One region of the Brevundimonas sp. GW821-FHT09G01 genome, then DNA from elsewhere that is predicted to be linked to it. Evidence: riboswitches for the same ligand, from Rfam matches in the RefSeq annotation. Region 1 holds a riboswitch; the other holds the start of a gene.
The links. A riboswitch is a leader RNA that binds a small molecule or an ion and turns the genes downstream of it on or off. The one in region 1 is predicted to bind cobalamin.

Region 1 (7,100 bases):
ACCAGGTCAGGTCCCGGCCCGCCTCCTCGTTGACGATGGCCAGGAATTCGTCGGTCGTCGCATAGCGGGTGGTGAAGTTGCCGGGGCGCGGGTCCGGGCGTCCGTAGACCAACCGGGTCACCGACCGGAAGAAGGCCTCGTCGCCGATCAACAGGCGCAGCGAGTGCGCGATCAGCGATCCCTTGTAGTAGATATCGTTTCCGGGGCCGACCTCGCCCTTGTAGACCTCGTCCTCGGCCTTCTCGACGCCGGACACCACCGGGAAGCGATTGGCCAAGTTGTTGCGCTGGCTCAGCAGTTCGGCCTGGAAATACCGTTCGCCGTACAGCCAGCGCAGGTAGAGGGGCTGCATGTAGCTGCCCAGACCCTCGTGCAGCCACATGTCGTCGGCGTTGCGGTTGGTCATCTGGTTGCCGAACCACTCGTGCGCCAGTTCGTGGTGCAGCAGCCAGTCGTAGCCCTTGCCGTCCAGCCGATAGCCGTTGCCGTAGGCGTTGATGGTCTGGTGCTCCATGCCCAGGTGCGGGGTCTCGACCACGCCCATCTTCTCGTCGCCGAAGGGGAAGGGGCCGACGGTGGCTTCGTAGAAGTCCATCATCGGCGTGAACTCGGCGAACAGGGCCTGTACCTTGGCCGGGTCGTCCGTGCGCAGGTACCAGTAGGACATCGGGATCGTGTTGCCGAAGCGGCTGCGGTAGCCGGTCGTGACCTCCTCGTACGGCCCGATGTTCAGGGCGATGGCGTAGGTGTTGGGATTGGCGGCCGACCAGTTCCAGGTGGTCCAGCCGTCGCCGTGATCCTGCTTGCCCATGAAGCGGCCGTTGGAGGGGGCGGAAAGGTCCGAGGGCACGGTGATGTGCAGGTCGACCCGGCCGGGTTCGGCCAGCGGGCTGTCGATGCAGGGCCAGAAGATGTCGCAGCCCTCGGGCTGGACGGCGGTGGCGATCCACGGCTTGCCGTCGACGGTCGTGGCCCAGACGAAGCCGCCGTCCCATGGGGCGCTGGGGGCCACGCGCGGGGCGCCGGCGTAGGCGATGCGCACCGCGGCCTTGCCGCCCTCGGCGAGGGGACGGGGCAGGGGGATGGTCATGCGGCCTTCCGGATTGCTCCAGCCGCCCGGTCCGACCTCGGCGCCGTCGATCTGGACCGACGAGACGGTCAGCAGGGTGTCCAGCTCCAGCACCACGGCCTCCAGCGGTGCGGTGGCGGTGATCTCCAGCACGGCGACGGCGTCGATGGCCTTGTCGTCGGGGATGACCTTGATCGACAGGTCCGCCCGGTCGATGCGCATGGCCAGCTGTTCCGGCGTCCGGGGCTGATCGGTGCCCAGGGTGAAGTCGGTGGATTCGCGGGTGATCTCCGGCGTGCCGGCGTCCTGCGCCAGGACAGGCGCGGCGGTCAGGGCCAGAAGCGAGGCGCCCAGCAGGGCGGCGCGGCGGATGGATGCGGACATGGCGTGACTCCCCGGCGAACAGGCGGGCAGACTGGCGGGGCGGCGACCGTCACGCAACCGCCAAGGTCTGGCTTCAAGCCTCCAGTCCGCGCGCCTTGCGCTGGGCCCGGGTCGCCCGCCGGGCCCAGGCCTTGTCGATCTGTTCGCGCAGCCGGTCGTCGTCGGCCGCGGCGTAGCGCACCAGCACCGCCGGCCAACCCTCATAGTGCGGGGTCTGGAAATAGGTCCCTGGCTCGGTCTCCTTGAGGAAGTCCACCGTGCCGAGATCCAGCGCCAGGGCCAGGGCGTCCGGCTCGCGCCCTTCGTTGACGATCCAGTGGCCGCGCACCCGCACGCAACGCCCGCCGTGCAGGGTCGAATCCTCGGCCCCCGGCTGGGTCAGGGCGTAGGCGAACATCTCGTCGCGGGTCATGGGCGCAGGATGCGCCGCCTTTCGCGCAAAGCAAAAGGGCCGGTGTTTCCACCGGCCCCTTCAAACGTGATGGTCGTCGCGGATCAGGCGGCGGCGGCTTGTTCAGCCAGCTTGGCCTTGATCTGGCGCTTGATGCGCTGGGCGGCGATCGACAGCTGCTCGTCGCGAGCCTTGACGATGAAGGCGTCCAGGCCGCCCTTGTAGTCGAGGGTGCGCAGGGCGGCGTTCGAGATACGCAGCGAGAAGGTCTGGCCCAGGGCGTCCGAGCTGACCTTGACCGCCTTCAGCGACGGCAGGAACCGGCGCTTGGTCTTGATGTTCGAGTGGCTCACGCTGTGGCCGACCATCGGGCCGATACCGGTGAGTTCGCAACGACGCGACATCTGACTATCCTTCGGAGCCGTCCGCGAAGCGTGCAGACGCATGAAACAGGTGCGCGCGGGACGACATCCCGCGCGAGAGGTGGGGCGTATAGAGGAAGAGTCTGCCGGGCGTCAAGGCGTGGGGCCGTTCAGCCGCCGTTCAATTCCGGCCATATATCCCTTCTAGTCATAACGGACCAACCGCCTGAGGGGCCACGAGATGAAGACCGTCCTGACCCGAGCCGCCGCCGTCGCCGTGCCCGCGATCATCGGCGCCCTGTTCCTGGCCGCGCCCGCGACCCCGCAGGCGGCCATGGCGGCGCAGACCGGCGGCGACACCGTCCTGCCCGGCTACTGGGAGTATACGACCAGCGCGGTGGGGTCGCGCGACACCCAGCAGAAATGCGTCCGCCCCAGCGAGATCAACCGGTTCTTCGGCGGCCTGTCGACGCGCCGCTGGCGCTGCACCTATCCGGTGCGTCAGGTCGGCAACGGCAACGCGCGCTTCGAGGGCGTCTGCACCGACCACAAGAACCGCCGGGTGAACGTGCGCCTGAACGGCACCTACACGCAGGAAAGCTTCACCTTCCGCGGCGGGGCCCAGCTGGCGCGCGGCACGCCTTACCTGCCGGCCTCGATCACCGCCCGCCGTCTGGCGGCGACCTGCCCGGCCGACGCCGAATACTTCTGATTCCGGAGGAGGACCCCCCGCCGTCGGTGACGGCGGGGGGTCGCCCGCGGGCCTACCAGTAGCCGCCCGGGCAGGAGCCGACGGCTTCCGCGACGACGAAGTCCGACTTCGAACCGGCCAGCGGGCCGGAGCCGACGTTGCCGTTGACGCACCGGTCGACCTGGATGCCCACCACCGTCGTCAGGGTGGCGTCGCTGTAATAGGTCTTCTGGTACATGAGCCCCGGGGGCACGGCCGAGGCCGCGCCGGCGATACCGGCGACGGCGACCGCCGCCGCGAGCGCCAGAGACTTGATGAGCTTCATAGCAGACCCTCCTTTGGTGAAGGTCCGCATTGGGGCAAACGGCGACGCGCCTGTACAACCCCAAATAAGGTGAATGGATAACGTTCGCGTGTTTGGAGAAGCTAGTGCGTGGCGGCGCCGGGCTTCAGCTTCAGGATCTGGTGCAACACGACCGCGATCACGGCGCCGACGACAATCCCGATCACCGCCGAGATCAGGGCGGTGGTCAGCCAGCCGGCGAGGCCGCCAATCGGGCCCAGCGCATGGGCGACCGTATGGGCCAGCTGCTCGACCGGCACGGCGGGCCAGTCCAGCCCCAGGGTGTGCGTTCCGTGAAGCAGGATGCCGCCGCCGACCCACAGCATGGCGGCGGTGCCGATCACGGACAGGGACGACATGACGATGGGCATGCCCTTGACCAGCCAGCGGCCGACGGTCCGGCTGAAGCGCGACGGGCGCTCGGCCATGTGCAGGCCGATGTCGTCCATCTTCACGATCAGCCCGACCGCGCCATAGACGATCACGGTCATGCCCAGGCCGACGACGATCAGCACTCCAGCCTGGGTCCACAGCGGGGCGTCCGAGACGTCGTTCAGCGCGATGGTCATGATCTCGGCCGACAGGATCAGGTCGGTGCGCACGGCGCCCGCGACGGTCGTGGCCTCCAGATGGGCGGCGTCGCCCTCGACGGGCGCATCTTCGCCATGGCCGCCGCCGAACATCTCCATCAGCTTTTCGGCCCCCTCGAAACAGAGGTAGGCCCCGCCGCACATCAGCAGCGGCGTGATGGCCCATGGCGCGAAGGCGGTCAGCAACAGGGCGACGGGCAGGATCAGCAGCAGCTTGTTGCGGATCGAGCCGATGGCGATCTTGCCGATGATCGGCAGCTCGCGGCTGGGCGACAGGCCGGTGACGTATTTCGGCGTGACCGCCGCGTCGTCGACCACGACCCCCGCCGCCTTGACCCCGGCCTTGCCCGCCGCGGCGCCGACATCGTCGATCGACGCCGCCGCAAGCTTGGCGATCCCCGCCACATCGTCGAGCAGGGCGATAAGTCCGGAGGGCATGGGCGCGGTCACAGGTGAGAAGGGGAGGCCGCAGGGGTACGGCAGGCGAGGGCGCGTGTCGATCCGGGCACCCTCCGATGCGGCGTCCAAAAACACATAAGGATATCCTTATATGTTTCTTGACTTTGCCCCGACGCCCGGCATTGTAGCGCCTGTCGTGGTCTGCGCGTCGTCTTCGGGCGGCGCGGAGCTAAGAGGGAAGCCGGTGCGACGCCGGCGCTGCCCCCGCAACTGTAAGCGGCGAGCCGAAGGTCCATCACGTGTCACTGGGGGTTCGCTCCCGGGAAGGCCGGACCCGAAGCCGTGACCCGTGAGCCAGGAGACCTGCCCCGACAGATAACGTCCTCCGGCGGGGTGTCCGGTCAGGTCGCCTGTGCGCCGCCGGACCGTTTCCGCGCGGGCGTTCGCGCGTCCCTGCCCGAAGCCTTGCCACCAGCAAAGGCTTCGCATCATGACCGCCCGTCTCCCCGTCCAGGTCGCCACCCTCGGCTTTCCCCGCATCGGCCCTAAGCGCGAACTCAAGACCGCGCTTGAGCAGCATTGGTCCGGCCGGATCGACGAGAAGGCCCTGCTGGCCGCCGCCGCCGAGCTGCGCGGCCAGGCCTGGCGACGCCAGCGCGAGCTGGGCGCCGATATCGTCCCGTCCAATGACTTCTCGCTCTACGACCATGTGCTGGATGCGACCGCCATGGTCGGCGCCGTGCCGGACATCTACGGCTGGAGCGGCGAGCGGGTCGGGCTGGAGACCTATTTCGCCATGGCGCGCGGGTCGCAGGGTGACGGCGAGACCGTCTGCGCCCACGGCCATTCGCACGGCGGCGACGGGGTTCCCGCCGCCGGGATGACCAAGTGGTTTGACACCAACTACCACTATTTGGTGCCCGAGTTCACGGCGGACCAGGCCTTCCGGCTGGGTTCGACCAAGGCGCTGCACGAGTATCTGGAGGCGAAGGAGCAGGGGATCGAGACCCGGCCCGTGCTGCTGGGACCGGTCAGCTATCTGTTGCTGGGCAAGGCGCGGGCCGTCTCGAGCGGCGCGGCGGCGAACGACGCGGGCTTCGACCCGCTGACCCTGCTGCCCAGGCTGCTGCCGGTCTACGCCGAGGTGCTGCGGTCGCTGGCGCGGGCGGGGGCGACCTGGGTGCAGATCGACGAGCCCTGCCTGGTCACTGACCTGAGCGACACGGCGCGCGAGGCCTACGCCCATGCCTACGCCGTGCTGAGCGATGTGACCCCGCCGATCAAGCTGATGCTGACGACCTGGTTCGGCGCGATCGGCGACAATCTGGAAACGGTGCAGGCCTTGCCGGTGCACGGCCTGCACGTCGACCTGGTCCGCGCGCCGGAGCAGCTGGACGCCGTCGTCGCGGGCGCGCGGCCGGATCTTGTCCTGTCGCTGGGGGTGCTGGACGGGCGCAACGTCTGGAAGGCCGACCTGAACGCCGTGCTGGACCGGATCGAACCGGTGGTCGCGGCGGGCCGTCAGGTGATCATCGCCCCCTCATGCAGCCTGTTGCACACCCCGATCGATCTGGAGCGCGAGACCGCGCTGGACGCCGAGGTGAAGGACTGGCTGGCTTTCGCGGTGCAGAAGATCGCCGAGCTGGCGACGCTGGCGAAGGCCCTGAACGAGGGGCGCGACGCGGTGCGTGAGACCCTGGACGCCTCGACCGCCTCGGTGGCTTCGCGCCGGGTCTCGCGGCGCATCAACGATGCGGCGGTGCAGGCCCGGGCCGCCGAGCGCGACCCCGACCTGAGCCGGCGCACGGCCTCGTTCGAGGTACGCCGCCTGCTGCAGGACGCCCGCCTGGGCCTGCCCGACTGGCCCACGACCACCATTGGCTCCTTCCCCCAGACCCCCGAGGTTCGAAAGGCCCGCGCCGACCACGGCAAGGGGGCCATCGATGACGCGGCCTACGAACGGTTCCTGCGCGAGGAGACCGCCCGCACGGTCAGATGGCAGGAGGAGATCGGCCTGGACGTGCTGGTCCACGGCGAGTTCGAGCGCAACGACATGGTCCAGTATTTCGGGGAGCAGTTGTCGGGCTTCGTCTTCACCAAGGCGGCGTGGGTGCAGTCCTACGGCTCGCGCTGCGTCCGCCCGCCGATCCTCTACGGCGACGTGTCGCGGCCGAAGGCCATGACGGTGGAGTGGTGGCGCTACGCCCAGTCCCTGACCGAGCGGCCGATGAAGGGGATGCTGACCGGTCCTGTAACGATCCTGAACTGGTCCTTCGTGCGCGACGACCAGCCGCGCAGCGAGACCTGCCGCCAGATCGCCTTCGCGATCCGGGACGAGGTGGTCGATCTGGAGACCGCCGGCGCCCCCATCATCCAGATCGACGAGGCCGCTTTGCGCGAGGGCCTGCCGCTGCGCCGCGCCGACTGGCAGGCCTATCTGGACTGGGCGGTCGAGGGCTTCCGCATCGCCGCCTCGGGGGTGCGGGACGAGACCCAGATCCACACCCACATGTGCTATTCAGAGTTCAACGACATCATCCGGTCGATCGGCGCCATGGACGCCGACGTCATCTCCATCGAGACCTCGCGCTCGAAGATGGAGCTGCTCGACGCCTTCTCCAGCTATCGCTATCCGGCCGGGATCGGGCCGGGCGTCTACGACATCCATTCGCCGCGCGTGCCGGCGGTGGAGGAGATGACGGCCCTGCTGAAGGCCGCGGCCGCCAAGCTGCCCGTCGGCCAGCTGTGGGTGAATCCAGACTGCGGGCTGAAGACCCGCCAGTGGCCCGAGACCGAGGCCGCCCTGCGCAACATGGTGGCGGCGGCCCGGGAAGCGCGAAGTGGGGCGGTGCGGGCATGACCGTTCGCCTG
Region 2 (7,100 bases), on a different contig from region 1:
GACGCCGCGCGATGCAAGGGCGGGATTGGGGCGGCGGCCCCGCTTTCACGTTGAGGCGGCTCCGGCGCGGTTTTCAAAGGCCACGCCTGAATGAGGTTTTCGCGAAATTTCCTGTGGATTTCCGGCCTGCCCCGGCGCGCGGGCAAGCCATACCGATAGGGATCAAGGGTTTGAATTAAGGCCGGTTTGCGGCCCTACCGGCGTTCGTTCGGTAAGATTCGGTCAAGGTCCTGGAAGGGCGGTCTTAAGCTTTCGCGCTGCAAGGTCCGGCAGTGATCCCGAACCGCGCCCCGTCTCCGGTCGAAAAGCTGGCTCTCGCCGTCGTGCACCAGCCTGAACGCGCCATGCCCGCGCCCGCCGGCGCGCGCGAGGAGGCCCTGCGGTTCCTGCTCCAGACCGCCGCCGACGCCGGCGTCACCGTGGTGGCGTCCAAGCCGGACGGCGATGGCGAGCGCTGGCTGGGTCAGGCCTGGCCCTTCCCGTCGCCCTTCAAGGTCACCGTGCGCACCGTCTCCATCGAGGAGGGCGTCGATCGGGTCGAGGCCCGCGCCCGCCGCTCCCTGGAGCGGATGGGCCTGCCGCGCGGCGACACCCTGCTGGCGTCGAACGCCACCGATCTGGTCGGGGCCGAGGGCCGCGCCCTGTGGGACCGCATGCAGTCGCTCAAGGATCGGGGCCTGTTCCGCCGCATCGGCTTCTGCGCCACCGTCGAGGACGGCCCGGCGCTGCTGGCCCGACGCTTCCAGCCGGACGTGGTCCAGCTGCCGTGCAGCCTCCTGGATCAGCGGGTCCACCGCTCAGGCGCCCTGGACGAGATCGCCGAGCTGGGCGCCGACATCCACCTGTCGTCGGTGTTCGCCGGTGGACTGCTGTTCATGAGCGGCGACGCCCTGCCGGCCGATATGGCGCATCACGCGCCGCAGCTGTCGCGCATCCGCCGCCGTCTCGCCGAGGCCCGCGTCGATCCGATGCAGGCGACGCTGGCCTACACCCTGGGTCTGCCGCAGGTCGCCGCCGTGGTGGCCAGCGCCGCCTCGGCCGCCGAACTGCGCGCCGTGGTGGCCGCCGCCCATGCGCCGGCGCCGGCGCTGGACTGGCAGAGCCTTCAGCTCGAGCACCCGGCCGCCGCAGCGGCCGGGCCTCGCGCGCGGATCAGTAGCGCAGCCTGATCCCGACGTAGCCGGAGCGACCCGGCTCGCCGTATCCCAGCACCTGTTGGTAGTGCTTGTCGGCCAGGTTCTCGACCCGGGCCGTCAGGGTGACGTTGTCGGTCAGAACGTAGGCCGCGTTCAGGTTCGCCGTGACGAAACCTTCGCGCGTCGCGGCCGTGGCCGAGTTGGTGTCAGGCTCGTCGCCTTCGGCACGCACGGTCAGGGCGCCCGACAGGCGATCGCCGGTCCAGCCCAGGGTCGCCGAGCCCGCATGTTCCGGCACCCGCGCCAACGCACGGCCGTTGCTCTCGTCCTTTGCGTCGGTCCAGGCGTAGGCCAGGCTCAGGTCGAAGCCGCCGCCCAGCAGGGCCCGGCCTTCCAGCTCGACCCCGTCCGTCGCCGTCTCGGCCAGGTTGATGTAGTAGCTGTCGAAGGTGGCCGGATCGAAGAAGTAGGTGATCTGGTCCTCCACCGAGAGGTGGTAGGCGGTCGCCCGGCCTTCGATGCGGCCGTCAGCCGATCGCCAGCCGATCGCCGCTTCATAGCCTTCGGCCTTTTCCGGACGCAGGGTCGGGAAGGGGATCGACGAGAAGCAGAAGTCGCAAACCGCCTGGCTGACCGACGGAGCCTTGAAGCCCGTGCCGTAGGCGCCCGACAGGGTGAAGCCGTAACCGAAGTCCCACGCCGCCGAGACGCGCCCGGTGGTCCTGGAGCCGAAGTCGTCAGTGTCGTCGAAGCGCAGGCCGCCGGTGACGCTGAGGGCGTCGGTGACCTGATAGCGGCCCGTGCCGAAGACCGAGGTGGTTCCCAGATCGACCTTGGCGCCCGTCGAGATGCTGCCTTCGCTCTCTTCGCGCTCGGCGCCGAAGGCGTAGGTGGCGGCGCCGGTCTCGCCGTTGGCCTGCCAGCGGTAGGCCTGGCGGTCGGCTTCAAAGACCGAACCGAAGGCGCTGAAGGTCTCGCGCTCGATGTTCGAGGCCGAGACGCTGAACTGATGGTCCAGGCCGAAGGCTTCGACGCCGGCGCGGGTGAAGCCCGACCATTGCTCGGATTCCGAACGGTCGGCGTTGTCTGAAACCGGGAAGCCGTTATCGAGGTCGGCCTCGCTGCGCGACCAGCGGGCCGAGCCCTCCAGCTTCACCGTCGGGGAGACGGCGTAGCGGCCGCGAACGCCCACGGTGGTGTTTTCGAAGCCGTCGGCCTCAGGATTGCCGTTGGCCTCATCGGCGACGGAGACGCCGTCGGTGGTGAAGCGCGAGACATAGCCGCCCAGCGCCCAGGTCTCATTGGCCACGCCGCCGGCGAGGCGGCCGCGCACAGTGCCGAAGCTGCCGGCCTCGGCCTCGGCGCGAACATCGTCGATTTCCTTGGTGGTGAAGGCGATCACGCCGCCGATGGCGTCGGAACCCCACAGCGAGGACTGCGGGCCGGACAGGACCTCGATGCGCTCGATGTCGCCCAGGTCGAAGCCCGAGAAATCATAGGCGCCGTTGGGCTCGGCCGCGTCGTTGACCGGCGCGCCGTCCACGAGGACCAGGGTCTTGCCGGGGGTGGCGCCCCGCATGCGGACCTGGGCGACGCCGCCTAAGGCGCCTGAGCGGGTCACCGACAGGCCGGGAACGTCGGACAGGATGTCGGCGGCGAAGACGGCGCCCCGCTGTTCGATGGTCCGGCTGTCGATCACGCGGGCGCCGGGCGTGTCGGCGACGATGGAGGGAATGCGGGTGGCGGTGACCACGATCTCGGGCAGGGAATCGTCCTGCGCCTCCTGGGCGAAGGCGGGACCGGCGAAGGCCGCGGCCATGGCCGCGGTGGAAAGCAGAATGGAGCGCTTCATGAGCGAAAACCCCGTACAGGCCCCGCGAATGCGCGCGAGAGGCCTCATGTGAGCGAACCGATCCGCCGAACCCGAAGGTCCGGACGGCGCAAGATCGGGTCGCTGCGACGGAAGTCCCCGCGCCTCTGCCTGGTCCCGGACAGCGGCGAGCGACGGTGGCGGCCAGGTCTCCTGGCTTGCGGGTCGACAATCGAAGCCCTCGCCTTCCCGGCCCGAAGGCCAGTGGCGCCGGAGCGAGCTCCGGGCGGACAGCGATCTCGCCGCCTACAGTTGCGGGCACAGCCACGGTTTCGCACCGTGTTCCCTTAACCGCCGACGCGGCTTGTCGCAGTGCAGCGACGCTTGTGCAAGGAATGCGGATCGCGCTTGAGACGGCTGCTCCGATCCGTCACCCTGACGACACGCATGAACGCTCCCCTCGCTCACCCGCCGCACGCCGACGCCGTCCCGTCCCTGGAGGGCGCGACGCCGTTCATGGCGCAGTATCTAACGGCCAAGGCCGGACAGCCGGACGCCATCCTGTTCTTCCGCATGGGCGACTTCTACGAGCTGTTCTTCAAGGACGCCGAGATCGCCGCCGCGGCGCTGGGCATCACCCTGACCAAGCGGGGCAAGCACAACGGCGACGACATCCCCATGGCCGGGGTGCCGGTGCATGCGCTGGACGGCTATCTGGCGCGGCTGATCCGGCAGGGCTTCAAGGCGGCCATCTGCGAACAGCTGGAAGACCCGGCCGAGGCCAAGAAGCGCGGCGGCAAGGCGGTGGTGCACCGCGGCGTCGTGCGGGTGGTCACACCGGGCACCCTGACCGAGGACAGCCTGCTGGACGCGCGCGGCGCCAACCGGCTGGCCGCCGTGGCGGTGCGCAAGGGCCGGGCGGCCGTGGCCGTGGTCGAGCTGTCGGCCGGGGCGGTGGATGTGGTGGCCTGCTCGCTGGAGGATCTGGGCGCGACCCTGTCGTCCTTCCGGCCGTCCGAAGTGCTGGTCCCCGATCGCCTGTTCTCGGACGAGGCGACCAAGGATGCGCTGAACGGGTCCGGCGGCGTGGTCCAGGCCCTGCCGCAGGCGCTGGCCGAGCCGGTCGGCGCCAAGGCCAGGGTCGAGCGCCTGTACGGCGTGGCCTCGCTGGACAGTTTCGGCGCCTTCGAGGAGGCGGAGGTCTCGGCCCTGGGCCTGATCGCCGCCTATCTGGAGACGACCCAGGCCGGCAAGATCCCGGCCCTGACCCCGCCGCGCCGCACCGGCGACACCGGCTTCCTCGCCATCGATCCGGCGACGCGTCTCAGCCTTGAAATCGACCGGACCCAGCGCGGCGAGCGCGACGGTTCACTGCTGGCCTCGATCGACCGCACCGTGACCTCGGGCGGCGCCCGGGCTCTGGCCGAGCGGGTGGCGCGTCCGCTGCGCGATCCCGTCGCCATCAACCATGGACTCGATGCGGTCGAATGGCTGCTGGAGCGCCGCGATCTGCGCCGCGATCTGCGCGACGGGCTGAAGGCCTCTTCGGACGTGGCCCGCGCGGTGTCGCGGCTGGTGCTGGGCCGGGGCGGGCCGCGCGATCTGGCCGGCATCCGCAACGGCCTGTCGATCGCCGAGGGCATCGCCGGCCTGTTCCCGCCGGTGGCCGATCCGCTGACCGGGCCGCCGCCGCGCATCGCATCCTGCGTCGACCGCCTGACCCTGACGCCCGACCTGGGCCGCCTGCTGGTCGATCTGGCCGAGGGGCTGGTCGCCGAGCCGCCGCATCTGGCGCGCGACGGCGGCTTCGTGAACCCCGACTTCCGCCCCGAGCTGGACGAGGCGCGCCGCCTGCGCGACGACAGCCGCCGGGTCGTGGCCGATCTGGAGGCCCGCGCGGTCGCGGAGTCCGGCGTGGCCTTCAAGATCAAGCACAACGCCGTTCTGGGCTATTTCCTGGAGACCAGCGCCAAGGCCGCCGAGCCCCTGCTGCGCCCCACTGGCGAAAGCCCCTTCATCCATCGCCAGACCCTGGCCACCCAGGTCCGCTTCACCACCGTCGAACTGTCCGAGCTGGACGCCAAGATCAGCCAGGCCGGCCACCGGTCGCTGGCCATCGAGGGCGAGACTTTCGAGATCTGGCGGCGCACGGTCCAGTCCCTGGCCCAGCCGCTCCAGGCCGTGGCCGAAGCGCTCGCCGAGCTCGACGCCCACGCCGCCCTGGCGGAATGGGCGCAGGAGGTCGGGGCGGTGCGGCCGCACGTCGATGATACCCTCTGCTTCGAGGTCGCCGCCGGGCGTCACCCGGTGGTCGAGGCGGCGGTCAAGGCGGCGGGTGATCCCTATACGCCAAACGACTGCCGGCTTGACGGTTCGGGCGCGGCCGGCGCCCGACTGTCGATCGTCACCGGGCCGAACATGGCCGGTAAATCGACCTTCCTGCGCCAGAACGCCCTCCTGGTGGTGCTGGCCCAGGCCGGGGCGTTCGTGCCCGCGAAATCGATGCGGCTGGGCGTGGTCGACAGGTTGTTCAGCCGGGTCGGAGCGGGCGACGATCTGGCGCGCGGCCGGTCCACCTTCATGATGGAGATGGTCGAGACCGCCGCCATCCTGACCCAGGCCACCGAGCGCAGCTTCGTGGTGCTGGACGAGATCGGCCGCGGCACCGCCACCTACGACGGCCTGGCCATCGCCTGGGCCACGACCGAGGCGCTGCACGACCGCAACCGCGCCCGCACCCTGTTCGCCACCCACTATCACGAGCTGGCGGTGCTGGAGACGCGGCTGGCCCACGTCTGCAACCTGTCCATGCGGGCCAAGGAGTGGAACGGCGAGCTGGTCTTCCTGCACGAGGCCGCGCCGGGCGCCGCCGACCGCTCCTACGGCGTGCAGGTGGCCAGGCTGGCCGGCGTGCCGGGACCGGTCGTCGCCCGCGCCCGCGAGGTGCTGGACCGGCTGGAAGGCGAGAAGACCGCCGGCGCCAATCTCACCGACCTGCCCCTGTTCGCCATGGCCGAGCCGGCCGCGCCCGAACCGGCCCGGCCTTCGATGGTCGAGGACGCGCTGAAGGGCATCGAGCCCGACGAGCTGAGCCCGCGCGAGGCGCTGGAGGCCCTGTATCGCCTCAAGGGTTTGGCCAAAGGGCCGGCAGGCCGGTGAACCAGACCCTCGACGCGCGGCTGGCGGAGACGGCCGGGGCGTCCGATGTGCGTCGGGCCGTGGCGGCGATCCTGCGCGAGAGCTGGGACGCGGGCCGGGCGAAGGCGGCCCGGCGGCTGGAGGCGGGGGGCGAGGGCGTCGAGGTGGCGCGGCTCTACGCCGCCGCCGCCGACGACATGCTGACCGCCCTGTGGCGCTTCACCACCGATGTCTTCTATCCGGCCCCCAATCCCACCGAGGCTGAGCGGCTGAGCCTGATCGCCGTGGGCGGCTACGGACGCGGCGTGATGGCGCCCTTCTCGGACCTAGACCTGCTGTTCCTGCGCCCGTGGAAGTCGATCCCGCGCACCGAACAGGTGATCGAATTCATGCTCTACGTCCTGTGGGACCTGGGCGTGAAGGTCGGGCAGGCGGCGCGGTCGGTCGATGACTCGCTGGCGCTGGCCCGAACCGACATGATGGTCCGCACCACCCTGCTGGAGGCCCGCCCCCTGGCCGGGGACGAGAAGCTGGCGGACGACTTCATCGCCCGCTTCCAGGCCTTCGTGGCCAAGGCCGATCCCCGCCCCTTCATCGCCGCCAAGCTGGAGGAGCGGAACGTCCGCCACCAGAAGACCGGCGCGGTGCGCTATCGGGTCGAGCCCAACGTCAAGGACGGCAAGGGCGGCCTGCGCGACCTCAACACCCTGTTCTGGATCGCCCGTTCGCTGGCGCCGGACAGCCCGCTGGGTGCGCGGGTCATGGACGATCTGCTGACCTCGCGGGAACGCCGGACGTTCGAGGAGTCCTTCGACTTCCTGTGGCGCACCCGGGCGCATCTGCACCTGCTGGCGGGTCGGGCCGAGGAGAAGCTGACCTTCGACCTGCAGCCCGAGGTGGCCCGCCGCATGGGCTGGCAAGGACGGGGCGACGAGCCGGCGGTGGAACGGTTCATGCGCCGCTACTTCATCGTGGCGCGGGACGTGGGCGCCCTGACCCGGGCCATGTCGGCCAAG

Region 2: linked by a shared signal. The riboswitch ahead of AC07NB_RS08140 (TonB-dependent receptor plug domain-containing protein) and the one ahead of metE (5-methyltetrahydropteroyltriglutamate--homocysteine S-methyltransferase) in region 1 are both predicted to bind cobalamin.

Annotation. Positions count from the first base shown of each region.
Region 1 covers NZ_JBWKOL010000002.1:191,023-198,122, reverse strand. The annotation lists gene AC07NB_RS05735 (M1 family metallopeptidase) at 1-1,453, opposite strand, end outside; gene AC07NB_RS05730 (MmcQ/YjbR family DNA-binding protein) at 1,527-1,865, opposite strand; gene rpmB (50S ribosomal protein L28) at 1,949-2,248, opposite strand; gene AC07NB_RS05720 (DUF3617 domain-containing protein) at 2,448-2,918, shown strand; gene AC07NB_RS05715 (hypothetical protein) at 2,971-3,222, opposite strand; gene AC07NB_RS05710 (DUF808 domain-containing protein) at 3,324-4,268, opposite strand; cobalamin riboswitch at 4,410-4,614, shown strand; gene metE (5-methyltetrahydropteroyltriglutamate--homocysteine S-methyltransferase) at 4,720-7,089, shown strand; gene AC07NB_RS05700 (acyl-CoA thioesterase) at 7,086-7,100, shown strand, end outside.
Region 2 covers NZ_JBWKOL010000003.1:138,873-145,972, forward strand. The annotation lists gene AC07NB_RS08135 (aldo/keto reductase) at 273-1,169, shown strand; gene AC07NB_RS08140 (TonB-dependent receptor plug domain-containing protein) at 1,153-2,988, opposite strand; cobalamin riboswitch at 3,153-3,294, opposite strand; gene mutS (DNA mismatch repair protein MutS) at 3,394-6,105, shown strand; gene glnD ([protein-PII] uridylyltransferase) at 6,102-7,100, shown strand, end outside.